DNA from 3 places in the Streptomyces sp. NPDC041135 genome. Region 3 is predicted to be linked to each of the others. Evidence: riboswitches for the same ligand, from Rfam matches in the RefSeq annotation. Region 3 holds a riboswitch; each other region holds the start of a gene.
What was found. Region 3 has a riboswitch for S-adenosylmethionine ahead of thrC (threonine synthase). Riboswitches for the same ligand answer to the same signal wherever they lie in the genome.

Region 1 (7,894 bases), on a different contig from region 3:
GCCTCCGGGACGTCGGGACGTCGGGCGTCCGCGGCGCCGGGGATCAGTCGACGTTGCTCGGCTCGCCGCCCGGGGTCTTTCCGGCGAGTACGTCCTGCAGCCGCTGGGCGCCGTTGCTCACCGCCAGGTTCGTGCTGCTGTGATCGGCGCCGCTGGTACCGCCGTTGGTGACCGCGGCCCCTGAGGCGCCGACCCGCAGCACCGCGACGTCCAGGGTGAGCGTGACCGGCTGGCCGTTCGTCGAGCCCTGCACCGTGACCGTCACTCCCTGCCGGGCGTCACCCGCCTCGGGCAGCGAGGCCGCGACCACCTGCACGGTCCGCTTGCCGCCGTTCGCGTCGTCCGAGTTGTCCGAACTGTCCACCGTGAACTGGTCGCACTCCTGCGGCAGCCTCTTGAGCCAGTCCAGGGTCTTGTTCAGCGAGGCCTGGCCGTAGTCGCCGACCTGGTACAGCAGCCGGGAGTCCTGCTGGGTGAATCCGGTGAGCGCCGACGCCCCGGTGGCGCGGCCCAGCAGGGTGTCCGAGTAGAGGCTGTCCATGAGCTTCTGGCAGTCGGCCGCGGTCGACTTGCCGTTGACGAACGCGGCGACGTCGACCTTGCCGACGAGCAGTTTGTCGCTCCAGGTCGACGCGTCGTCCACCTGCGTCCAGTCCTCCTCGATGTCTCCTTCGGTGATCAGGGCCGCCTTCGCACCGGGCCCGGTCAGCAGCGGGGTGGCGGACGGCGACGGGGACCGCTCGGCGGCGGGTGAGACGGAGGCCGCGGTGCCGGAGGAGCCGCCGCCGTCCGCACAGGCAGCCGTGGCCAGCAGGGCCCCCGCCGTCAGGGTGCCGGCGAGCAGACGCACGGGACGGTACGGACGCTTCATGGCGACTGCCTCCTCGGGAGCGCGGAACCTGCTCCCACGCCACCACCGGCCCCGGTGACCGGCCAGCCGCACCGGGCCGTCCGGGTGACGCGCGCCGACCGGTTCCCGCGGGCCGTCCGGGTGACGCGCGCCGACCGGTTCCGGCGGGCCGTCCGGGTGATGCCGGGCTCGCACCGGTGGAGTCCGGCCGCGGGTTCACCGGGCGGGGCCGCCCTTCCCGTCCGGCGGCCCGGACCCGCGGCGGCGCGGACGCCGGAGCGGACGCGGCGGCAGGTGCCGGTGCAGCCACAGGCGGACCCGGTGCGCGGGAGGCCCGCGCCGCCCGGCCCCGCCCGGCGCCGACACGTCGACCCGCCGGCTTCCACAGCGGGGGCACACCGCGTCGGCCAGCGGCGAGCGCACCGCCCGGCCCGCCTCGTCGACGTACTCCTGGGCACCGGCGCCCGTCGGTTCGGCCGGGTCGGTGAAGAACATGAGCCGGAAGTCGGCCCGCCAGACGTGCCCGCAGGCGTCACAGGCGAAGGCGAAGGTCTCCGTCACGGCGGCGGGAACGGACGCGCCGGGCGAGTCGTCGTCGTCCCGTCCCATGGCATCCGGCTCCTCCCGCGCCCGCGCACCGCCCTGCGGCGCGCCCCGCGCTTCCCCTCGGTGCGTCCGGCTCCGCCTCCCGCGCACCCCGTCCGCTCTCCAGCGCACCGCGCCGCCCGCCGCACGGCAACCCGGGCGGGCCCGCACCCGGAACTCCCGCCGGGATCGCGCATCCGGGTGTCCTCACCGTGGACGCCCCCTTGACGCCGTGCCGGGGCGGATCGACACTCCAGAGGGAATCCTAGTGAACGGGTAGGGAAACAATGGGGCGCCTCGAGACGGTCACCGGCCGGGCCGGTCGTACGCCGTGGCGCGCTCCCCTCCTCACCTCCCGCCGCCACATCGACCTGCTGCGGGTGTGCAGCTCCCTCAGCCGCCGCGGCTGAGCCGCGCCTTCGTGCACCCATCCCCGCGCATCCTGCCGCCGACGCTCCCGCCGCATCCGGTCCGCATCCGGTCCACACCCCTGACCGCCCACCGGTAGACCCTGACCACACACCCTGACCCAGGGAGACGCATGTCCGTCCGTCCGCTCGCCGCTGCTCCGTCCGCCCGCGGCACCGCTCCCGCCTTCCGGGGCCGCATCGGCCGGGACGCCCGCAGCGGCCATTACGCCGTGCCGCACCGCTACCGGCTCCATCTCTCCACGGCCTGTCCCGACGGCCTGCGCCTCGCCGTGACCCACAGCGTCCTCGACCTCGCCGAGAGCTGTCCGGTCGACCATCTGCCCGCCGTCCCGGACTGCCCCGGCGGCGGCCACTCCGCCCTGCGTCCGCTGTACGAGGCGAGCGCGCACCGCTACTCCGGGCCGGCCCTCGCGCCGGTGCTCAGCGACGACTGGTCCGGACGGATCGTCAGCACCCACACCCCCGACATCCTGCGCGACCTGGGCCGCTTCCGCGACGACGGCCCCACCTCGCTGCGTCCCCGCGGCGCCGGCACCGAGGCGACCGAGCTGGCCGACGTCGAGCGGCTGTGCGCGTACGGCATCGAAGAGGCCGCCCAGCGCGCCGGAGCGGCCGGAACCGGCCCGGCGGAGCGCGCCGCCGCGCTGGACACCCTGTTCCGCGCCCTGGACCTGCTGGAGCGGCGGCTGGCCCGCGAGGAGTACCTCGTCGGCGGCCGGCTCACCGCTGCCGACATCGAGGCCTGGGTGGCGCTGGTCCAGCTGGACACCGTGCACCGCAACCACCTGGACGCGGCCGCCGTGCACCGCATCGCCGGACACGCGGCCCTGTGGGCCTACGCCCGGCGCCTGGCCGCCCACCCGGCCTTCGGCGCCCACCTCGACCTGGACGGCATCGCCCGCCGCCACCACGGCCGCTGCACCGGCCTGGAGGCCGCCGGAGCCGCCGTCCAGATCCTGGACTGGGCGGCCTACACCGCGGACGCCCCGGACGTCGCTCGCAGGTGAGAGCGGTTCGCCCGCGTCCAATCCCTGGACGGCCGTTGACAGCACGACGGCCGACTGCCTTAACTTACGGCTCAGAACGGTCATGAGCGTCAGCGACAAGCCCTGGCTCGCTGACCGGCAACCCTCGCTCCGCGGTGGGGTGCCCCAGGTGACGACCGGACCGGATGACGTTTCACGGATGACGTTTCGGTAAGCGCGAAGGCCCTCCGGGGCCGGAACAGTGACAGGTGACGCCATGTACGCAGCTCCCAGGACGGCCCCGAGCCGGCCGCAGGGCTGCGTACGGTCGTTCGCGGGCCTGCTCGTCTCCGACCGAGCCGTCGATCTGCTCCGCGTGAACAGTGCGCTGTGTACGGCCTCGGGCCGTGCCCGCTGTCAGGGCTGACGCCACTTCCCAGCCCGCGTACCCGACGAACACCGCTGCCGCGGTGCGCCGTTGCCCGCCCCGCCCCCGTTTCCCGCGCGTTCCCGTGTGCCGCCCCGTGTCCCGGTGCCGTCCGGCAGCCCACGTGTGATCCGCCGTGGCCGGGGGTGTCCGACTCCCGCCGGAGCCCGCCATGAGTGAACCCCCAGGCGCCACCGTGTCCCTCACCGACACGCAGGCACCCTCCCCGCCCGCCGACCGGCCGACAGCCGGCCCGCCGGCGGCCGAGCAGCCCTCCGTCGGCCTGCCGCCGGCCGGGCAGCCGTCCGCCGGTGCGCCCGCGGCCGACAGGCCGTCAAAGGCGCTGACCGCACAGCGCGTTCAGCCGCTGCGCCGGCCCGGGCGGTGGATCGTCACCGCCGTCGTCCTGGTGCTGGTGGCCCAGATCCTGCACGGACTGGCCACCAACCCCTTTTACCAGTGGGACCGCTTCCGCTACTGGTTCCTGCGGCCCACCATCCTCGACGGCCTGCTCATCACCCTCGAAGTCGCCGCCCTCAGCGCCCTGCTGGGACTCCTCGGCGGCGTCCTGCTGGCCCTGGGCCGACTCTCCGGGAGCCCGGTGCTGCGCGCGGTGAGCTGGACGTACACCTGGCTGTTCCGCTCGGTGCCGCTGATCGTCGTGCTGATCTTCCTGTACAACTTCAGCGCCCTCTACCAGACGCTGAGCCTGGGCGTCCCCTTCGGCCCGGCGTTCGTCACCTTCGACGAGTCGAGGCTGGCCACCGACATGACGGTCGCCGTGGTCGGCCTCAGCCTCAACGAGGCGGCCTACGCGGCCGAGGTCGTCCGCGGCGGCATCCTCGCCGTCGACCAGGGCCAGCACGAGGCGGCGGCCGCGCTCGGCCTGCCCAGGGGCTACCAGTTCACCCGCATCGTCTTCCCGCAGGCCCTGCGGTCCATCACCCCCAACTACGTCAACCAGCTCATCGGCCTGATCAAGGGCACGTCCCTGGTCTTCTACGTGTCGCTGCTCGACCTGTTCGGCTCCGTGCAGACCATGGGCAGCACCTACCCCGGCGACATCGTGCCGCTGCTGCTGGTCGCCACCGTCTGGTACCTGCTGCTGACCAGCGCCGTGTCCGTCGTCCAGTTCTACGTCGAGCGGTACTTCGCCCGGGGCGCCACCCGCGCCCTGCCGCCGACGCCGCTTCAGAAGGCACGGGCCGGGCTGAGCGCCCTGCGCGCCCGGCTGCGCCAGGAGGCCGCCGTATGACCGCCACCGAGACCGAGACGCTCGCCCTCACCCCCGCCGCGCTGGAGGTCCACGACGTCCACAAGTGGTACGGCGCCCAGCGCGTCCTGGACGGCATCGACCTGACCGTGCGCCCCGGCGAGGTGACGGTGATCCTCGGTCCCTCCGGCTCGGGCAAGTCCACCCTGCTGCGGGTCATCAACCACCTGGAGAAGCCCGAGATCGGGTACGTCAGCGTCGGCGGGGAACTGATCGGCGTCCGGCGCAGCGGAGACCGGCTGAAGGAGCTGAGCGAGCGGGCCATCCTCGCGCAGCGCAGCCGGATCGGCTTCGTCTTCCAGAACTTCAACCTCTTCCCGCACCTGACCGTCCTCGACAACGTCGCCGCCGCCCCGGCCGCCACCGGCAGGCTGCCCAGGGCCGAGGCCCGGGAGCTGGCCCGCGAACTGCTCACCCGGGTCGGCCTCGGCGACCGGACCGAGGCCTATCCGCGGCAGCTGTCCGGTGGCCAGCAGCAGCGCGTCGCCATCGCCCGCGCCCTGGCGCTGCGGCCGGGCATCATCCTCTTCGACGAGCCGACCTCGGCCCTCGACCCCGAACTGGTGGGGGAGGTGCTCTCCGTCATCAAGGACCTCGCGACCAGCGGCACCACCCTGGTCATCGTCACCCACGAGATCGGCTTCGCCCGCGAGGTCGCCGACCGGGTCGTCTTCATCGACGGCGGCCGGATCGTCGAACAGGGGCCGCCCGCCGAGGTGCTGGACAACCCCCGGCACACCCGCACCCGGGACTTCCTCAGCAAGGTCCTCTGACACCCCGGCATCACGCATACCGCTCGACATGTCCATGAACCGACTTACCGACACACCGTCATACCGACACACCGATACACCGTCGCACTTCACCGAACGAACAGGACAGCCATGCCCAGCCACTTCACCCGGCGCCACCTGCTGCGCGGCCTGACCGCGGCGACCGCCGTCGCCACCCTCGCCACCGGGCTCGCCGCCTGCGGCGGCGACAGCGACGCCGCCACCTCCGCCCAGGTGAAGGACGCCACCGGCACGGTGACCGTGGGCCAGCTGTCCAACGGCGCCGCCCGGCAGACCGCGCTGAAGGTCTCCCAGGTCGCGTCGATACGGGCCGAACTGCCCGCCTCCGTCCGCAAGAGCGGTGTCCTGCGCGTCGGCGTCGGCGCCCTGCCCGACGGCTTCCCGCCGCTGGCGTACGTCGGCAGCGACCAGAAGACCCTCACCGGCGCCGAACCCGACCTCGCCCGGCTGGTCGCCGCGGTCCTCGGGCTGAACGCCGAGTTCTCCAACGCCACCTGGGAGAACATGTTCGTCGGCGTCGACAGCGGCAAGTACGACGCCGCCTTCGCCAACATCACCGACACCGAGGAGCGCAAGAAGAAGTACGACTTCGCCTCCTACCGCAAGGACAACGTCGGCTTCGAGGTGCTGAAGAAGAGCACGTGGAACTTCGACGGCGACTACCGCAACCTCGCGGGCAAGACGGTCGCCGTGGACAACGGCACCAACCAGGAGAAGATCCTCCTGGAGTGGCAGGCGAAGCTGAAGAAGGAGGGCAAGAACGTCACCGTCAAGCACTACGCCAGCAAGAACGCCACCTACCTGGCGCTGACCGGCGGCCGCATCGACGCCTACTTCTCCGCCAACCCGGGCGTCGCCTACCACGTCACGCAGACCGCCAAGTCGCCGAACCCGACCCGCAGCGCGGGCACCTTCTCCGGCGCGGGCGCGAGCCTGCAGGGCCTGATCGGGGCGACCACGAAGAAGGGCAGCGGCCTGGCCAAGCCCTTCGCCGACGCCATCAACCACCTCGTGGCCGACGGGCAGTACGCCAAGTGGCTGGCCGCCTGGAACCTCTCCGACGAGGCCGTCACCAAGGCGGAGGTCAACCCGCCCGGGCTGCCGCTGGACAACTCCTGACCCCGGACGGGGACGGGCCCGGCGGCCCGTCCCCGTCCCGCCGGCGCACCCCGCCGCCGGTGCGCCGGCGCCCCCGTACGGACCTCCAGGAAGGCACCCATCGTGTCCTCGACCCCCGCCCCCCTCCTGCACCTCGCCGTCGCCCTGGACGGCACCGGCTGGCACCCCGCCTCCTGGCGCGAGCCGGTGGCCCGGCCGCGTGAGCTGTTCACCGCCCGCTACTGGACCGACCTGGTCACCGAGGCCGAGCACGGCCTGCTCGACTTCGTCACCATCGAGGACGGCCTTGGCCCGCAGACCTCGCGTTTCCTCGCACCCGACGACCGCACCGACCAGGTACGCGGCCGGCTGGACGCCGTCCTCATCGCCTCCCGCGTCGCACCGGTGACCCACCACATAGGCCTGGTGCCGACCGTGGTGGCCACGCACACGGAGCCGTTCCACATCTCCAAGGCGATCGCCACCCTCGACTACGTCAGCGCCGGCCGCGCGGGCCTGCGCGTGCAGATCACCGCCCGGCCCGACGAGGCCGCGCACTTCGGCCGCCGCACCATCCCCCGGATCGACGCCTACGACAGCCCGGCCGCCCGCGAGACCGTCGCCGAGCTGTTCGACGAGGCCGCCGACCACGTGGAGGTCGTGCGCCGCCTGTGGGACAGCTGGGAGGACGACGCGGAGATCCGGGACGCGGCCACCGGCCGCTTCATCGACCGCGACAAACTGCACTACATCGACTTCGAGGGCCGCCACTTCAGCGTCAAGGGCCCCTCCATCACCCCCCGCCCGCCCCAGGGACAGCCGCCGGTCACCGCGCTCGCCCACCAGAGCGAGCCGTTCCGGCTGGTGGCCCGGCAGGCCGACGTCGGGTACGTCACCCCGCACGACGCCGATCAGGCCCGCGCGATCATCGCCGAGATCCGCGCCGGACAGCAGGCGGCCGGACGCGCGGACCAGACCGTGCACGTCTTCGCCGACCTGGTGGTCTTCCTGGACGACGACCCCGCCCTGGCCGTGGCCCGGCGCGAGCGCCTCGACGGCCTCGCGGGCACCCCGTACACCAGCGACGCCCGGATCTTCGCCGGCAGCCCCGCCCAACTCGCCGACCTGCTGGAGGAGTTCCAGGCAGCGGGCATCTCCGGGTTCCGGCTGCGGCCCGCCGTGCTCGGCCACGACCTGCCCGCCATCACCCGGACACTCGTGCCCGAACTCCAGCGCCGGGGCCTGTTCCGCAGCGCCTACGAGGCCCGCACCCTGCGCGGCCTGCTCGGCCTGCCGCGCCCCGCCAACCGCTACGCCCCCAAGCTCTCGGCTCCGCTCGAGCCCGGGGTGACCCCCACCGCAACCGCCTGAGCCGGAGGACCCGCACGCCATGAGCAAGCCGCTGAAGCAGATCCACCTGGCCGCCCACTTCCCCGGCGTCAACAACACCACCGTATGGAGCGACCCGGCC
Region 2 (7,894 bases), on a different contig from region 3:
CTGCTGGTCCTCGGCCGCACCTACGCGGCCAGGAGGTTCACCCACGAGCAGGCGACCGCCGCGATCGTCGTGTCCTACTACTGGCACTTCGTCGATGTCGTCTGGATCGGCCTCTTCGCCACGATCTACTTGATCAAGTAATCGGGGTAGCCGGAAGCGGCCATCCGATCCATATACGCAGCATCGACGCAGAAGATCCTGACACCGGGGTAATCCGTGAAAAAGCTCTCCGCACGACGACGCCATCCGCTGGCGGCGGTCGTCGTCCTACTCCTCGCGCTGGCGGCCACTGGGGGGCTGTACGCCGCGTTCGCACCCGCGAGCACGGCACAGGCCGATGAGACGTCCCAGTCCCTGACCATTCAGGAGGGCAAGAAGCTCTACCAGGTCGGCTGCGCCAGCTGCCACGGCACCGGCGGTCAGGGCACCTCCGACGGGCCCAGCCTGGTGGGCGTGGGCGCCGCGGCCGTCGACTTCCAGGTCGGCACCGGCCGCATGCCGGCGTCCACCTCCGAGATGGCCCAGATCCCGAGCAAGAAGGTCTCGTACTCCCAGGGCGAGATCGACCAGCTCGCGGCCTACATCTCCTCGCTGGGTGCCGGTCCGGCCGTACCCACGGCGGAGCAGTACGGCCCGAACGGCGCGGACATCGCCGCGGGTGGCGAACTGTTCCGCACCAACTGCGCCCAGTGCCACAACTTCGTCGGCAAGGGCGGCGCGCTCACCAAGGGCAAGTACGCGCCGAGCCTCGACGGCGTCGACCCGAAGCACATCTACGAGGCCATGCAGACGGGCCCGCAGAACATGCCGTCCTTCCCCGACACCACGCTGACGGAGAAGAACAAGAAGGACATCATCGCGTACCTGAACGCGGTCAACGGTGACCAGACGGAGAACTTCGGCGGTCTCTCCCTGGGCGGCCTCGGGCCGGTCAGCGAGGGTCTGTTCGCCTGGATCTTCGGACTCGGTGCCCTGATCGCGGTCGCCGTCTGGGTCGCCGCTCGGACCGCAAAGGCCAAGAAGTCATGAGTAGCCAAGACATTCCAGAAGAGAACCTGCCTGCCGAGCAGTCCGCAGGACACAACGCGCACGGCGCGGTGAGCGTCGCCGACGAGCGGAACCCGTTCGCCGACCCGGGCCTCCCGCCGCACGAGCACCGGATCCAGGACGTCGACGAGCGGGCCGCCAACCGGTCCGAGCGCGTGGTCGCCCTGCTGTTCACGGTGTCCATGCTGGCCACGGTCGCCTTCATCGCCGCGTACGTGACGATCCCGGCCGACAAGTCGGTCTTCATCTTCCCGATCGGTCACATGAGCGCGCTGAACTTCGCGCTCGGCCTGACCCTCGGTACGGCGCTGTTCTGCATCGGCGCGGGCGCGGTCCACTGGGCCCGCACCCTGATGTCCGACGTGGAGGTCGCCGCCGAGCGTCACCCGATCGAGGCTCCGGCCGACGTCCGCGCGCAGGTGCACGCGGACTTCCGGGAAGGTGCCAAGGAGTCGGCGCTGGGCCGCCGCAAGCTGATCCGCAACACGATGCTCGGCGCGCTCACCCTGGTGCCGCTCTCCGGCATCGTCCTGCTGCGCGACCTCGGCCCGCTGCCCGGGACCTCGCTCCGCCACACCCTGTGGTCGAAGGGCAAGCTCCTCGTCAACGTCAACACCAACCAGCCGCTGCGCGCCTCCGACGTGGCCGTGGGCTCGCTGACCTTCGCCAAGCCGGAGGGCCTGGAGGAGAACGACGAGAACTTCCAGAACGAGATCGCCAAGGCCGCCCTGATGATCATCCGGCTCCAGCCGGACAACATCAAGGACAAGCGCGAACTCGCGTGGTCCCACGAGGGCATCGTGGCCTACTCGAAGATCTGCACCCACGTCGGCTGCCCGATCTCGCTGTACGAGCAGCAGACACACCACGTGCTCTGCCCGTGCCACCAGTCCACCTTCGACCTCTCCGACGGTGCCCGAGTGATCTTCGGCCCCGCCGGTCACGCCCTGCCCCAGCTCCGCATCGGCGTGAACGACGAGGGCTACCTCCAGGCGCTCGGCGACTTCGAGGAGCCCGTCGGTCCTGCATTCTGGGAGCGCGGATGAGCACTGAACGCAACGCTTCGACCACACCTGCCGCCGACGCGTCGGGCCGCTCACGCGGAAAGGCACCGGCCGGCGAGCGAGTCGCCGACTGGGCCGACGGCCGGCTGGGGATCTACTCCCTGGCCAAGTCCAACATGCGCAAGATCTTCCCCGACCACTGGTCGTTCATGCTGGGCGAAGTGTGCATGTACAGCTTCATCATCATCATCCTCACGGGTGTGTACCTGACGCTGTTCTTCCACCCGTCGATGAACGAGGTGGAGTACCACGGCAGCTACGTCCCGCTGCAGGGACAGCTGATGTCCGAGGCGTTCAACTCGACCCTGCACATCTCCTTCGACGTGCGCGGTGGCCTGCTGATCCGGCAGATCCACCACTGGGCCGCGCTGATCTTCCTCGCCGGCATGTTCGTGCACATGATGCGCGTGTTCTTCACCGGCGCGTTCCGCAAGCCGCGTGAGATCAACTGGCTGTTCGGCTTCCTGCTGTTCGTCCTGGGCATGTTCACCGGTTTCACCGGTTACTCGCTCCCGGACGACCTGCTCTCCGGCACCGGTGTCCGCTTCACCGAGGGCGCGATCCTGTCCACGCCGATCGTCGGCACGTACATCTCGTACTTCCTCTTCGGCGGGCAGTTCCCCGGCCACGACTTCGTGGCCCGGTTCTACTCGATCCACATCCTGCTGCTGCCGGGCATCATGCTCGGCCTGATGGTGGGCCACCTGATCCTGGTCTTCTACCACAAGCACACGCAGTTCGCGGGTCCGGGCAAGACGGAGAAGAACGTCGTCGGCATGCCGCTGCTGCCGGTGTACATGGCGAAGGCCGGAGGCTTCTTCTTCCTGGTCTTCGGTGTGATCGCGGCCATCGCCGCGGTGACCCAGATCAACCCGATCTGGGCCATGGGCCCCTACCGGCCCGACCAGGTCTCCACCGGCGCCCAGCCCGACTGGTACATGGGCTTCGCCGAGGGTCTGGTCCGCTACATGCCGGGCTGGGAGATCAACTTCTGGGGTCACACGCTCGTCCTGGGCGTGTTCATCCCGCTGGTGCTCTTCGGTCTGGTCCTCGCGGTGATCGCGCTCTACCCGTTCGTCGAGTCCTGGGTCACCGGCGACAAGAGCGAGCACCACATCCTGGACCGCCCGCGCAACGCCCCGACGCGCACCGCGTTCGGCGTCGCCTGGGTCACCGTGTACATGGTCGGACTGGTGGGCGGTGGCAACGACCTCATCGCCACCCACTTCCACCTGTCGATCAACGCCGTCACCTGGTTCGTCCGGATCTTCTTCTTCGCCGGACCGGTCATCGCGTTCATTACCACCAAGCGGATCTGCCTGGGGCTGCAGCGCCGGGACCGCGACAAGGTGCTGCACGGCCGCGAGACCGGCATCATCAAGCGGCTGCCGCACGGTGAGTTCATCGAGGTGCACGAGCCGCTCAGCCAGGAGCAGCTGCACACCCTCACGGCCCACCACCAGTACCAGCCGGCCGCCATCGGTCCGGCGGTCGACGACAACGGCGTCGAGCGCAAGGTGAAGACCACCGAGCGCCTGCGCGCCAAGCTCAGCGGCGCCTACTACGGCGAGGACAACCAGATCGCCAAGCCGACCGCCGAGGAGTACAAGGAGATCACGAGCGGCCACGGCCACCACTGATCCCACGTCGCCACGCCACGGTCGAAGGGCCCCGTCCGGTGTTCGGACGGGGCCCTTCGCGGTCCCCGGGGCTGGATAGGGTGGACTCTCCGAGACTCCCCGTCCCGCGGTGCGGGACACCTGACCCAGGAGCGGCTTATGAGCGCTGTGACCCCCGCTGGAGGCGACACCGCGGCGGGCCGTTCCTGGCCCGGCGTGCTGAACGCCCTGCTGGACGGCCGGGACCAGAGCGCCGACGCGACCGCCTGGGCGATGGACCGCATCCTGCGCGGTGAGGCGACCGACGCGCAGATCGCCGGTTTCCTGGTGGCGCTGCGCGCCAAGGGCGAGACGGTGGAGGAGATCACCGGCATCGTCCGCGCGATGTACGAGCACGCCAACGTCATCGAGGTGCCCGGCCGGACCGTCGACATCGTCGGCACCGGCGGCGACGGCGCCAAGACGGTGAACATCTCCACCATGTCCTCCATCGTCGTGGCCGGCGCCGGCGCGAAGGTCGTCAAGCACGGCAACCGGGCCGCGTCCTCGGCGTCGGGCTCCTCGGACGTCCTGGAGAAGCTGGGCGTCAACCTCAACCTGCCGGTGGAGCGGGTCCCCCAGGTCGCCGCGGAGGCCGGGATCACCTTCTGCTTCGCGGTGAAGTTCCACCCGGCGCTGCGCCACGTCGCCTCCGCCCGCGGCCAGCTCGGCATCCGTACGACCTTCAACGTGATCGGGCCGCTGACCAACCCGGCCCGGGTGCGGGCCCAGGCGGTCGGTGTCGCCGACGCGCGCATGGCGCCGATCGTGGCCGGCGTCTTCGCCGAGCGGGGCAACTCCTCGCTGGTGTTCCGGGGCGACGACGGGCTGGACGAGCTGACCGTCACCACCACCTCCCGGGTGTGGGTGGTGCGGGACGGCAAGGTCAGCGAGGAGACCTTCGACCCGCGTGACGTCGGCATCGAACCGGTCCCGGTGGAGGCCCTGCGGGGCGCGGACGCGTCGTACAACGCGCAGGTCGCCCGCCGGCTGCTGGACGGCGAGACGGGCCCGGTGCGGGACGCCGTCCTGCTGAACTCGGCGGCGGCCCTGGTGGCCCTCGACCCGACCGGGGAGCCCCTCGCGGCGCAGCTGCGCGCCGGTATGGAGCGGGCGGCGCTGTCCATCGACTCCGGCGCCGCCAAGCGCACGCTCGAGCGCTGGGTGGCCGTCAGCAACGCCTGAGCCGGGCGGTGGCGGGGGCCGGCCGGCCCCCGCCACCGTGGTCTCCGCCCGCGGCGCGGGGGTCGTTTTCCCGTTCCGGCATCCGGACACGGGTTGCGGCGCGGCGATCACGTCGCGTACGTTTTCCGGCAGGTCATGAGCGACAGTCATTCGGCCCCGGCCGACTGTCCGGCAACCCTCCGTCCGTGGCGGGGTGCCCCGGGTGAAGACCAGGTCGCGGACAGCAAGGTCCGCGGCAAGCGCGGACCCCTCGCGCGCTTCTGAAGGAGCGCGGGGCCAGGGGTCCTGGTCGTTCGAGGGAGCCTTCCGTGAGCAAGCGAATGCGATAGGGCCGCAGAGCCCCGCCTCCGCGTTTCCCGCGCCCCGCGGCCCCATACCCGCCGTCGTGGCGTTCTCCGGCATCCGCCGTCCTTCACCTCATCGCGCTCGAGCGCCGCCGCTCGCGTGGTGGGTTCCGCCTGCCTGCACGGGAGTTCACCCATGTCTGTCTCCACCGCTGCCACCGACCGCTCCGTCTGCGCCCCGCTGCCCGTCCTCGGCCGGGACGTCACCGTCCCGCTGGTCACCGGCGGCGAGGTCACCTACGCGGCCCTCGACTACGCGGCCAGCGCGCCCGCCCTCCAGCGCGTCTGGGACGACGTGGCGGCCTACGCCCCCTACTACGGCAGCGTCCACCGCGGTGCCGGGTACCTCTCCCAGCTCTCCACCGACCTGTTCGAGAACGCCCGCCGGACGGTCGCGGAGTTCCTCGACTGCCGCGAGACCGACCAGGTCGTCTTCACCCGCTCCACCACCGACTCCCTGAACCTGCTGGCCCGCGCCCTGCCGGCCGGCTGCCAGGTCTTCGTCTTCGAGACCGAGCATCACGCCTCCCTGCTGCCCTGGCAGGACGCCCGCGTCAGCTACCTCGACGCGCCCCGCACCCCCCGCCAGGCCGTGGAGACCCTGGAGCGGGCGCTGGCCGACCGCGACCCGTACGGCCCGGCCCTGGTCTGCGTCACCGGCGCCTCGAACGTCACCGGCGAGCTGTGGCCGGTCAGGGAACTGGCCGCCGCCGCCCACGCGCACGGCGCCCGGATCGTCCTGGACGCCGCCCAGTTGGCCCCGCACCACCCGGTGTCCCTGCGCGACCTGGACGTCGACTGGGTCGCCTTCTCCGGGCACAAGCTGTACGCGCCGTTCGGCTCCGGGGTGCTGGCCGGCCGCGCCGACTGGCTGCGCGAGGCCGAGCCGTACCTGGCCGGCGGCGGCGCCAGCCGCAAGGTGACCCGGCGCGCGGACGGCGGCGTGGACGTGGAGTGGCACGAGAACGCCGCCCGCCACGAGGCCGGCTCCCCGAACGTCATCGGCGCCTACTCCATCGCCGCCGCCTGCAAGGCGCTCACCGAGGCCGGCTTCGACACCCTCGTCGCCCGCGAGCAGCACCTGATCGACACCGTCCGGGCGGGCCTGGCCGATGTCCCGGGGGTGCGGGTGCTGTCCCTGTTCGGCGACGACGCCCCGCGCGTCGGCGTGATCTCCTTCGTCGTCGAGGGCTGGAACAGCTCCCACTTCGCCGCCGCGCTCTCCGCCGAGTACGGCATCGGCGTGCGCGACGGCCTGTTCTGCGCCCACCCGCTGGTGCGCACCCTGCTGGGCAGCGACCCGCAGAGCCAGGGCGAGTGCGGCGCCCCGGAGGCGGAGCCCGGCGAGAAGTCCCTCAACGCCATCCGGGTCAGCTTCGGCGCGGGCACCCCCGACGAGCACGTCGAGCGGTTCGTGAACGCCGTGCGGGAACTGGTCGAGGACGGCGCCAAGTGGCGCTACCGCACCGAGGACGGGCGCTGCGTGCCGGCCGTCTGAGCGGTCCGGGCCGTCCGAGCGGTCCGGGTCAGTTGTCCAGCCCGATGGCGAAGGCCGCCTCCAGGTCGTGCTGGGAGTAGGTGCGGAAGGCGACGTGCGTGTCGGTCGCCTCCACGCCCGGGATCTTGCTGATGCTGCCGGGGATGACCTCGGCCAGGTCCTCGTGGCGGCGCACCCGGACCATGGCGATCAGGTCGTAGGTGCCGGTGACGGAGAAGACCTCGCTGACGCTGTCCAGCGAGGCGATCCGCTCCGCGATCTCGGGGATCCGGTCCACGCTGGTCTTGATGAGGACGATCGCGGTGATCACGGCTGGTTCTCTCCCTCGGGTGCCGGAGCTGGGGCGGCCTTCACTTTAGGGCCTGTACGCCGCTCGGCCACCACCGTCCCGCCGTCGCCGCCCCGCGCCCGGCGCCGGCGGCCGTAGCGCGCCCAGGCGTAGCCGAAGCCGGTGGCGAAGCCGATCAGGTGGGCCAGGTACGCCACCCCGGGCCCCTGGGCGGCCCGGCCCGCCGCCAGCCACTGAAGCGCCGCCCAGAAGGGCAGCACGACCCAGGCGGGGAAGCGCACCGGCAGGAAGAACAGGAACGGCAGGAGACTGGTGACCCGGGCGCTGGGAAACAGGTAGAGGAACGCTCCGAGGACCGCCGAGATCGCCCCGGATGCGCCCACCAGCGACTGCTCGGAGGCGGCGTTGGCGGCCGCGTAGCCGAGCAGCGCCAGGCAGCCGCAGCCGACGTAGAACAGCGTGAACCCCACGCGGCCCATGCGTTCCTCGGTCATCGCGCCGAAGACGAAGAGGAACAGCATGTTGCCCAGCAGGTGCACCCAGCTGCCGTGCACGAACAGGGCGGTGAGCGGGGACGCCGCCTCCTGCCCGGGGGCGGCGAACAGCTCCGCCGGCACCACCCCCCAGCGCCGGAAGTACGCCCGCTGGACCGCCGCGAGCCCGTCCCCGGAGCCGTACCCCGGGGTGAGGCCGGACGCGGGGCCCAGGACGAACAGCAGGCAGCACAGGGCGATGAGGGAGTACGTCATCGGCGCCGACGTGCCGCGGGCCGCCCGGACAGTCCGGGCGGCCGCCACGCCCCTGTTACG
Region 3 (7,894 bases):
GGGGCCACCGGATCCTCGGACGTGACCCTGAAGCTGGTGGCCGCCGACTACGGCGACTCCGCGGCCAACAGCTCGCGGACGTACTGGGACCGGCTGGCCAAGGCCTACGAGGCACAGCACCCCGGCGTGCACGTCGACGTCAGCGTCCACTCCTGGAAGGACGTCGACGCCAAGGTCAAGGAACTGGTCGACGCGGGCCACGCCCCCGACATCGCGCAGATCGGCGCCTACGCCGACTACGCGGCCGCCGGGAAGCTCTACCAGGCCTCCGACCTGCTCTCCATACGCACCCAGGCCGACTTCCCCGCCCAGCTCGCCGAGGCCGGCCAGTGGAAGCACACCCAGTACGGCATCCCCTTCGCCGCCTCCACCCGCGTGCTCTTCTACAACAAGACCCTCTTCGCCCGGGCCGGCCTCACCCCGCCCACCACCTGGAGCGAGCTGGCCGCCGACGCCCGGGCGCTGAAGGCGGAGGGCGTGACCTACCCCTACGCGCTGCCCCTCGGCCCCGAGGAGGCGCAGGCCGAGACCATGCAGTGGCTGCTGAGCGGCGGCAAGGGCTACACCGACGACGTCGGCACCTACACCCTGGACGCCGCGGAGAACGTCGAGACCTTCAACTGGCTCAAGGACGAGCTGGTCGGCAAGGGTCTGACCGGGCCGGTCGCCCCGGGCCGGCTCAACCGCGCCGACGCCTTCGCCGCCTTCGCCGACGGCAAGGTCGGCATGCTCGACGGGCACCCGACCCTGATGCGGCAGGCCGCCCGCAAGGGCGTGAAGTTCGGCATGGTGGCGATGCCCGGCCGGACCGGCAGGGCCGCGGCCTCCCTCGGCGTCGCCGACTGGATGATGGGCTTCCGGCAGAACGGGCACGCCGAGCAGATCGGCGACTTCCTCGACTACGTCTACGCCGAGAAGAACGTCGTCGCCTTCTCCCGCGAGTACGGGCTGCTGCCGGTCACCAGCTCCGCCTCCGACATCATGAGCGCCTCGGACCAGGACAAGGACCTGCACGCCTTCCTCGACCAGCTGCCGACCTCCGAGCTGTACCCGGTCGGCAAGACCTCCTGGGCTGCGGTCAGCGCTGCCGTGAAGAAGGACATCGGCCGGGCGGTCGCCCCGGACGGCAGCCCGGTCGCCGTGCTGACCCGGCTGCAGACCGCGGCCACCACGGCGGACAGCGCCGACGCCACCGGCTGAGTGCCGGTTGTCGGTGCCCGGCGTTAGCGTTGCGGGCATGGCGGAGGACGAGCGCGGCACGGGCCGTGACCGGGATCAGGAGGCGGGCCGGCAGCCGGGCGGCCTGCCGGTACGGGAGCGGGCCGTGCTGGCGCTGGAGCGCCGGGGCTTCACCGGCCCCGGCGCCAAGGAACGCGCGATACGCGAGGAGCTGGGCCTGGCCCCCGTGCGCTACTACCAGCTGCTCAACGCCCTCCTCGACGACGAGCGGGCCCTCGCCCACGACCCGGTGACGGTCAACCGCCTGCGCCGCGTCCGGGACGCCCGGCGCACCGAGCGCTGACCCCGGCGCCACCGGGACCCCGGGTGCGGCGGGCCGGGGCCATGCGTGCGCCGGTCCTCGCTGGATAGGGTCCTTTCATGGGCATCCACACCACCGACTCCACCGATTCCGGCAACCCGCTGCCGGCCCCCGCCACCCCGGCCGGACGGGACGGACTGCGGGCCCTGCTCGAGCGGCCGCGCGCCGCGGTGATCGGGCTGGACTTCGACGGCACCCTCGCCCCGATCGTCGACGACCCCGAACAGGCCCGCGCCCACCCCGGCGCCGTTGCCGCGCTGGCCGCCCTGGCCCCGAAGGTCGCGGGCATCACCGTGATCACCGGCCGCCCGGCCGCCGTCGCGGTGCGCAACGGCGGCTTCGCCGGCGTCCCCGGCCTGGAGCACCTCGTCGTCCTCGGCCACTACGGCGCCGAGCGCTGGGACGCCGTCACCGGCACCGTCAGCGCCCCGCCCCCGCACCCCGGGGTCACCGCGGCGCGCGCGGAGCTGCCCGGCTTCCTGGACCGGATCGGCGCCGTGCGCGGCACCTGGATCGAGGAGAAGGGCCGCGCGGTCGCCGTGCACACCCGGCGCGCCGAGGACCCGCAGGCCGCGTTCGAGGCGCTGCGCGAACCCCTCGCCGGCCTCGCCGCCCGGCACGGCCTGATCGTCGAGCCCGGCCGCATGGTGCTCGAACTGCGCCCGCCGGGCATGGACAAGGGCGTCGCGCTGCTCGACCACGTCCGCGCCACCGGCGCCGAGGCCGTCCTCTACGCGGGCGACGACCTCGGCGACCTGCCCGCCTTCGCGGCCGTCGGCGAACTCCGCTCCGACGGCGTCCCCGGACTGCTGGTGTGCAGCGGCAGCGCCGAGGTGACCGAGCTGGCGGAACGGGCGGACCTGGTGGTCGACGGCGCGGCCGGCGTCGTCGCGCTGCTCGGGGCGCTCGCGGCTCAGCTGGGCTGATCCTCCCGCAGCGCGTGCAGCTGGTCCAGGAACCACTGGGCCGGCGGCAGCGCCGTGGCCGCGGCGGCCAGCCGCTTGGTCCGCTCGGCGCGGTCCGCCGCGGGCAGGGTGAGCGCCCGGTGCAGCGCCTCGGCGGTGCCCTGGATGTCGTACGGGTTCACCGTGACGGCGTCCTCGCCCAGCTCCTCGTACGCCCCCGCCTCCCGGGACAGCACCAGCACGCAGCCCTCGTCGGAGACGACCGGGACCTCCTTGGCGACCAGGTTCATGCCGTCCCGGATGGGGTTGACCAGGGCCACGTCGGCCAGCCGGTAGGCGGCCAGCGAGCGGGCGAAGTCGTCCTTGACGTGCAGCACGACCGGCGTCCAGCCCGGGGTGCCGTACGCGTCGTTGATCTCCTGGGCCACCCGCCGCACCTCGGCGGTGTAGTCGCGGTACACGGCCAGGTCCTGCCGGGAGGGGTAGGCGAAGGCCACGTGGACCACCCGCTCGCGCCACTCCGGGTGGTCGTCGAGGAGCTGGCGGTAGGCCAGCAGGCCGCGCACGATGTTCTTCGACAGCTCGGTGCGGTCGACCCGGACGACCGTCCTGCGGCCCTCGCCGATCTCCTCGCGCAGCGCCGCCATCCGCTCGTCCACGTCCGGCCGGTGCGCCCGCTCCCGCAGGAAGTCCGCGTCGGCGCCCAGTCCGTGCACCCCGATCCGGGTGCCGGAGGGGATGCCCGGGCCCAGCACCGCGTGGCAGCAGTCGGTGAACGCGTCCGCCCAGCGCCGGGTCAGGAACGCCGCCCGGTCCGCGCCCAGGATGCCGCTCAGCAGCTCGGCCGCGATGTCGTCGGGCAGCAGCCGGAAGTAGTCCGGCGGCGCCCACGGGGTGTGCGAGAAGTGCCCGATGCGCAGGTCCGGGCGGAGTTGGCGGAGCATCCGGGGGGCCAGCGCCAGGTGGTAGTCCTGGATGACCACCGCGGCGCCCTCGGCCGCCTCCGCGGCCAGGGCCTCGGCGAAGGCCCGGTTGTACTCCCGGTAGGCCGCCCACTGGCGCCGGAACTCCGCGTCGAACACCGGCTCCAGAGGGGTCTGGTAGAGCAGGTGGTGGATGAACCACAGCACGGAGTTGGCGATGCCGTTGTAGGCGTCGGCGAACACGTCCGCGTCGATGTCGAGCATCCGCACGCGCTGCCCGCCGGTGTCCTCGGCCGGCAGGTGCCCGCCCCCGGCCCGGCGCACCGCCTCGCGGTCGGCGTCGCTCAGCGCGGCGCACACCCACACCGCGCCGGCGTCCGGCCCGATGGCCGACAGACCCGAGACGAGCCCGCCGCCACCTCGTCTGGCGTGCAGCGAGCCCTTTCCGTCGTCGGGGCGTAGTTCGTACGAGACCGGGCCGCGATTGGACGCGACCAGCACCTCAGCAGCGTGCGTGGAAGCCATACGCCTCAACCTAGCCCGGCCCGGAAACGCTCAAACGTACGGAAGGTGCCGCCCGGCCCGGCAGGCACCGGGTCAGGCCACCCGGCGCGCCGCGTACTCCGCGATCTCCGCCATCGGCGGCCGTTCCTCGGTGTCCACCGAGTAGGTGCGCGGCTCGAAGCCGTCCTCGCCCCGCTCGAACTGGGTCAGGGCCGGGCGGATCAGATGCCCGCGGGCCAGCCGCAGCTGGGCGGTGCGGTAGATGGCCGCGGCCATCCGGCCCAGCGCCTGGCCGTCCTGATGGCGGTGGACGCGCTCGCCCACGTCCACCTGGGCCAGCGCGTCCAGGCCCACCAGGTGCAGCGCGTCCACCAGCATCCCCAGCTCCACGCCGTATCCGACGGGGAACGGCAGCTGCTCCAGCAGCGAGCGGCGGGCCGCGTACTCGCCGCCCAGCGGCTGCACGAACCCGGCCAGCTGCGGCCAGTGCATGTTCAGCAGCGGGCGGGCCATCAGCTCGGTGACCCGGCCGCCCTGGCCCGCCGCGCCGGCGAGCGGGCGGTCGTACATGGCCTTGACCAGGTCCACGTCCGGGTCGGTCAGCAGCGGGCCGACGATCCCGGAGACGAAGTCGGAGGAGAACTCCCGCAGGTCGGCGTCGATGAAGCAGACGATGTCCCCGCCGGTGACCAGCAGCGAGCGCCACAGCACCTCGCCCTTGCCGGGGACGGCCGGGACGCGCGGCAGGATGTCGTCGCGGTGGACGACCCGGGCGCCCGCGGCGGCGGCCACCTCGGAGGTGCGGTCGGTGGACCCCGAGTCGACGACGACGATCTCGTCGACGAGCGGGACCTGCCGCATGAGGTCGTGGCGGATCACCGCGACGATGTCCCCGACCGTCCGCTCCTCGTCGAGGGCGGGCAGGACGACGGAGACGGACTGGCCCGTGCGCTGTTTCGCGGCCAGTATCCGGTGCAGCGGGCGGTCGGCCACGGACCAGGAGCGAGTGGCCAGCCAGCGCTCGACTTCTTCCAGCACGGTCCGGTGCTCCTCACTGTCGTGACCACATGGCGTGACCATGTGATCCATCTCGCGGTACGGACGACTCTCTCAACTGTCCTGGCCTTCGGTTACAGTCTTGAACAACGCCGATGACCATCGCATGTCCGGGGTCACCCGCGTTCACAACTCCATACAGCTCATCCAGAGGGGCAGAGGGAAACGGCCCGATGAAGCCCCGGCAACCCTCCAGTCGGTACTCGTCCACGCGCGAGGCTCCCGGCTAGGGAAGGTGCCAAATCCGTCTCACGGCGAGATGCGTCGTGAGGAAGATGAGGAGAAAGGGCCTCGCCTCACATGGCTGTGCAGACTGTTGCCACCACCGGCAATCCCACCGTCGACCTCGGTCCCGCCGCGGCCCTGAGCTGCCGGGAGTGCGGTCACCGCGTCCCCCTCGGCCCGGTGTTCGCCTGCGAGGAGTGTTTCGGTCCGCTGGAGATCGCCTACGACTTCTCCGCCTGGGACACCGAGGAACTGCGGCGCCGCATCGAGTCGGGCCCCGCGAACATCTGGCGCTACGCCCCGCTGCTGCCCGTCCCGGCGGACGTGGCCGGCAAGCCCAACCTGAACCCCGGCTGGACCAAGCTCGTCAAGGCCGACAACCTCGCCCGGTCGCTGGGCGTCACCGGCGGACTGTATGTGAAGGACGACTCCGGTAACCCGACGCACTCCTTCAAGGACCGCGTGGTGGCCCAGGCGCTGGAGGCGGCGCGCGCGTTCGGCTTCACCACGCTGTCGTGCTCCTCGACCGGCAACCTGGCCGGCGCGGTGGGCGCCGCCGCCGCCCGGGCGGGCCTGCGCTCGTGCGTGTTCATCCCGCACGACCTGGAGCAGGGCAAGGTCGTCATGGCCGCGGTCTACGGCGGCGAGCTGGTCGGCATCGACGGCAACTACGACGACGTGAACCGCTTCTGCTCGGAGCTGATCGGCGACCCGGCCGGCGAGGGCTGGGGCTTCGTCAACGTCAACCTGCGGCCTTACTACGCCGAGGGCTCCAAGACGCTGGCGTACGAGATCTGCGAGCAGCTCGGCTGGCGGCTGCCGGACCAGATCGTCGTCCCGATCGCCTCCGGCTCCCAGCTCACGAAGATCGACAAGGGTCTGCGGGAGCTGATCGAGCTGGGCCTCGTCGAGGACCGGCCCTACCGGATCTTCGGCGCGCAGGCCGAGGGCTGCTCGCCGGTGTCGACCGCCTACAAGGCCGGTCACGACGTCGTCCGCCCGCAGAAGCCGGACACCATCGCCAAGTCGCTGGCGATCGGCAACCCGGCCGACGGGCCGTACGTGCTGGACATCGCGCGCCGCACGGGCGGCGCGGTCGAGGACGTGACCGACGAGGAGATCGTCGACGCCATCAGGCTGCTGGCGCAGACCGAGGGCATCTTCGCCGAGACCGCCGGCGGTGTGACCGTGGGCGTGACGAAGAAGCTCATCGACAGCGGTCTGCTCGACCCCACGCTGACCACGGTCGTCCTCAACACCGGTGACGGCCTGAAGACCCTGGACGCGGTGGCCGGCACGGGCCTGACCGCGACCATCCGCCCCACCCTGGACTCTTTCCGAGAGGCTGGCCTCGCATCATGAGCGTCAACGTCCGCATCCCCACCATCCTGCGCACCTACACCGGTGGACAGGCCGAGGTGACGGCCGAGGGCGCGACCCTCGCCGAGGTCATCGAGGACCTGGAGAAGAACCACACCGGTATCGCCGCCCGGGTCCTGGACGACCAGGGCAAGCTGCGCCGCTTCGTCAACGTGTACGTCAACGACGACGACGTCCGCTTCGAGCAGGGTCTGGGGACGGCCACTCCGGACGGTGCCGGCATCTCCATCATTCCGGCGGTCGCCGGCGGCTGACGCGGGCCGGTCATTACCTTCGGTAATCGAGGTCACCGGCTGTTCATCGAATTGCCCCTTCCGCGCGAGAAACGGAAGGGGCAATTCAGTGTGGTTGAGCGGGGTAAGGTTGGGGAACCCGCCCGCGGTTCCCGGGTCGCAAGCCCCGGATTGCCGGCGCCCGCCCGACGAGAAGTCGCCAAATTGACTGGCCTTTATGTGGCCTTTGCGGCGTTTGTGGGGCCCGACTTGCCCTGCATTCGGATGCATTCGGCGCACATTCCGGACGCCGTTCGTCCAGAATTCCCCGTCCGATTGACCTGTTGCAGACGGCAGTTGGACAGATACATTCGGCCGCGGTCGACGCGTTCCGGCGCACGCCCCCAACGTTGGGGGGTGAGGTCTGACCCGGGTCCGCGAAGTGCGGATCTGTGCAAGGGCCAGTAATAGGGGAGTTAGGCATGGCTCAGGGCACCGTCAAGTGGTTCAACGCGGAGAAGGGGTACGGCTTCATCGCGGTCGACGGTGGTGCGGACGTCTTCGTCCACTACAGCGCGATTCAGATGGACGGCTACCGCACCCTGGAAGAGGGCCAGCGGGTCGAGTTCGAGATCTCGCAGGGCCAGAAGGGTCCGCAGGCCGACATGGTTCGCGTCACCGCCTAGACATTCTCACCGCTCGTCACGAAGGGCCCGCACCCGGCCAGGGGGCGGGCCCTTCGCCCTGCGCCGGCGCGGGCCGGCGCGGCCCGGGCCCGATGGCGCACGCCGCGACGGGCGCGAGAGGGGTACGGGGGCGCGCGCCGGGGCGCGTGCTGGGCCGGCGCGCTCCTCCCCGCTGTTCGCGGGAGGCTGACAGTGCGCCTCCGATCCCGGCCGGCGCTTGCACTCGGGGGTGCCGAGTGCTAATCATTGGCGTTAGCACTCTGAAGGTGAGAGTGACAACGAAGGACCGGGTCGGTGAGGCCGCAGACCAAGTGGGGCAAGGAACCACGGGGTAGGCGAGCCGTCCGTCGCGGGCGCGGGCGCGGTCCGAAGGAATCACCCCCAGTCCTGGAGGGACCACTTCACATGGCCAAGATCATCGCGTTCGACGAGGAGGCGCGGCGCGGCCTCGAGCGCGGCATGA

Region 1: linked by a shared signal. The riboswitch ahead of ACZ6CZ_RS22010 (amino acid ABC transporter permease) and the one ahead of thrC (threonine synthase) in region 3 are both predicted to bind S-adenosylmethionine.
Region 2: linked by a shared signal. The riboswitch ahead of ACZ6CZ_RS03400 (aminotransferase class V-fold PLP-dependent enzyme) and the one ahead of thrC (threonine synthase) in region 3 are both predicted to bind S-adenosylmethionine.

What each region holds. Positions count from the first base shown of each region.
Region 1 covers NZ_JBVIYZ010000009.1:129,533-137,426, reverse strand. Annotated here, with positions in the region: gene ACZ6CZ_RS22030 (hypothetical protein) at 44-871, opposite strand; gene ACZ6CZ_RS22025 (hypothetical protein) at 1,067-1,459, opposite strand; gene ACZ6CZ_RS22020 (putative leader peptide) at 1,723-1,845, shown strand; gene ACZ6CZ_RS22015 (glutathione S-transferase C-terminal domain-containing protein) at 1,977-2,873, shown strand; SAM riboswitch class IV at 2,952-3,075, shown strand; gene ACZ6CZ_RS22010 (amino acid ABC transporter permease) at 3,431-4,513, shown strand; gene ACZ6CZ_RS22005 (amino acid ABC transporter ATP-binding protein) at 4,510-5,304, shown strand; gene ACZ6CZ_RS22000 (ABC transporter substrate-binding protein) at 5,416-6,444, shown strand; gene ACZ6CZ_RS21995 (LLM class flavin-dependent oxidoreductase) at 6,547-7,794, shown strand; gene ACZ6CZ_RS21990 (NtaA/DmoA family FMN-dependent monooxygenase) at 7,814-7,894, shown strand, end outside.
Region 2 covers NZ_JBVIYZ010000001.1:754,793-762,686, forward strand. Annotated here, with positions in the region: gene ctaE (aa3-type cytochrome oxidase subunit III) at 1-141, shown strand, start outside; gene qcrC (cytochrome bc1 complex diheme cytochrome c subunit) at 217-1,029, shown strand; gene qcrA (cytochrome bc1 complex Rieske iron-sulfur subunit) at 1,026-2,093, shown strand; gene qcrB (cytochrome bc1 complex cytochrome b subunit) at 2,090-3,751, shown strand; gene trpD (anthranilate phosphoribosyltransferase) at 3,890-4,954, shown strand; SAM riboswitch class IV at 5,086-5,202, shown strand; gene ACZ6CZ_RS03400 (aminotransferase class V-fold PLP-dependent enzyme) at 5,435-6,796, shown strand; gene ACZ6CZ_RS03405 (Lrp/AsnC family transcriptional regulator) at 6,825-7,106, opposite strand; gene ACZ6CZ_RS03410 (rhomboid family intramembrane serine protease) at 7,103-7,894, opposite strand, start outside.
Region 3 covers NZ_JBVIYZ010000006.1:357,254-365,147, reverse strand. Annotated here, with positions in the region: gene ACZ6CZ_RS17405 (ABC transporter substrate-binding protein) at 1-1,200, shown strand, start outside; gene ACZ6CZ_RS17400 (DUF3263 domain-containing protein) at 1,238-1,522, shown strand; gene otsB (trehalose-phosphatase) at 1,600-2,466, shown strand; gene ACZ6CZ_RS17390 (alpha,alpha-trehalose-phosphate synthase (UDP-forming)) at 2,454-3,893, opposite strand; gene ACZ6CZ_RS17385 (glucosyl-3-phosphoglycerate synthase) at 3,966-4,910, opposite strand; SAM riboswitch class I at 5,069-5,210, shown strand; gene thrC (threonine synthase) at 5,229-6,515, shown strand; gene ACZ6CZ_RS17375 (MoaD/ThiS family protein) at 6,512-6,787, shown strand; gene ACZ6CZ_RS17370 (cold-shock protein) at 7,228-7,431, shown strand; gene groL (chaperonin GroEL) at 7,837-7,894, shown strand, end outside.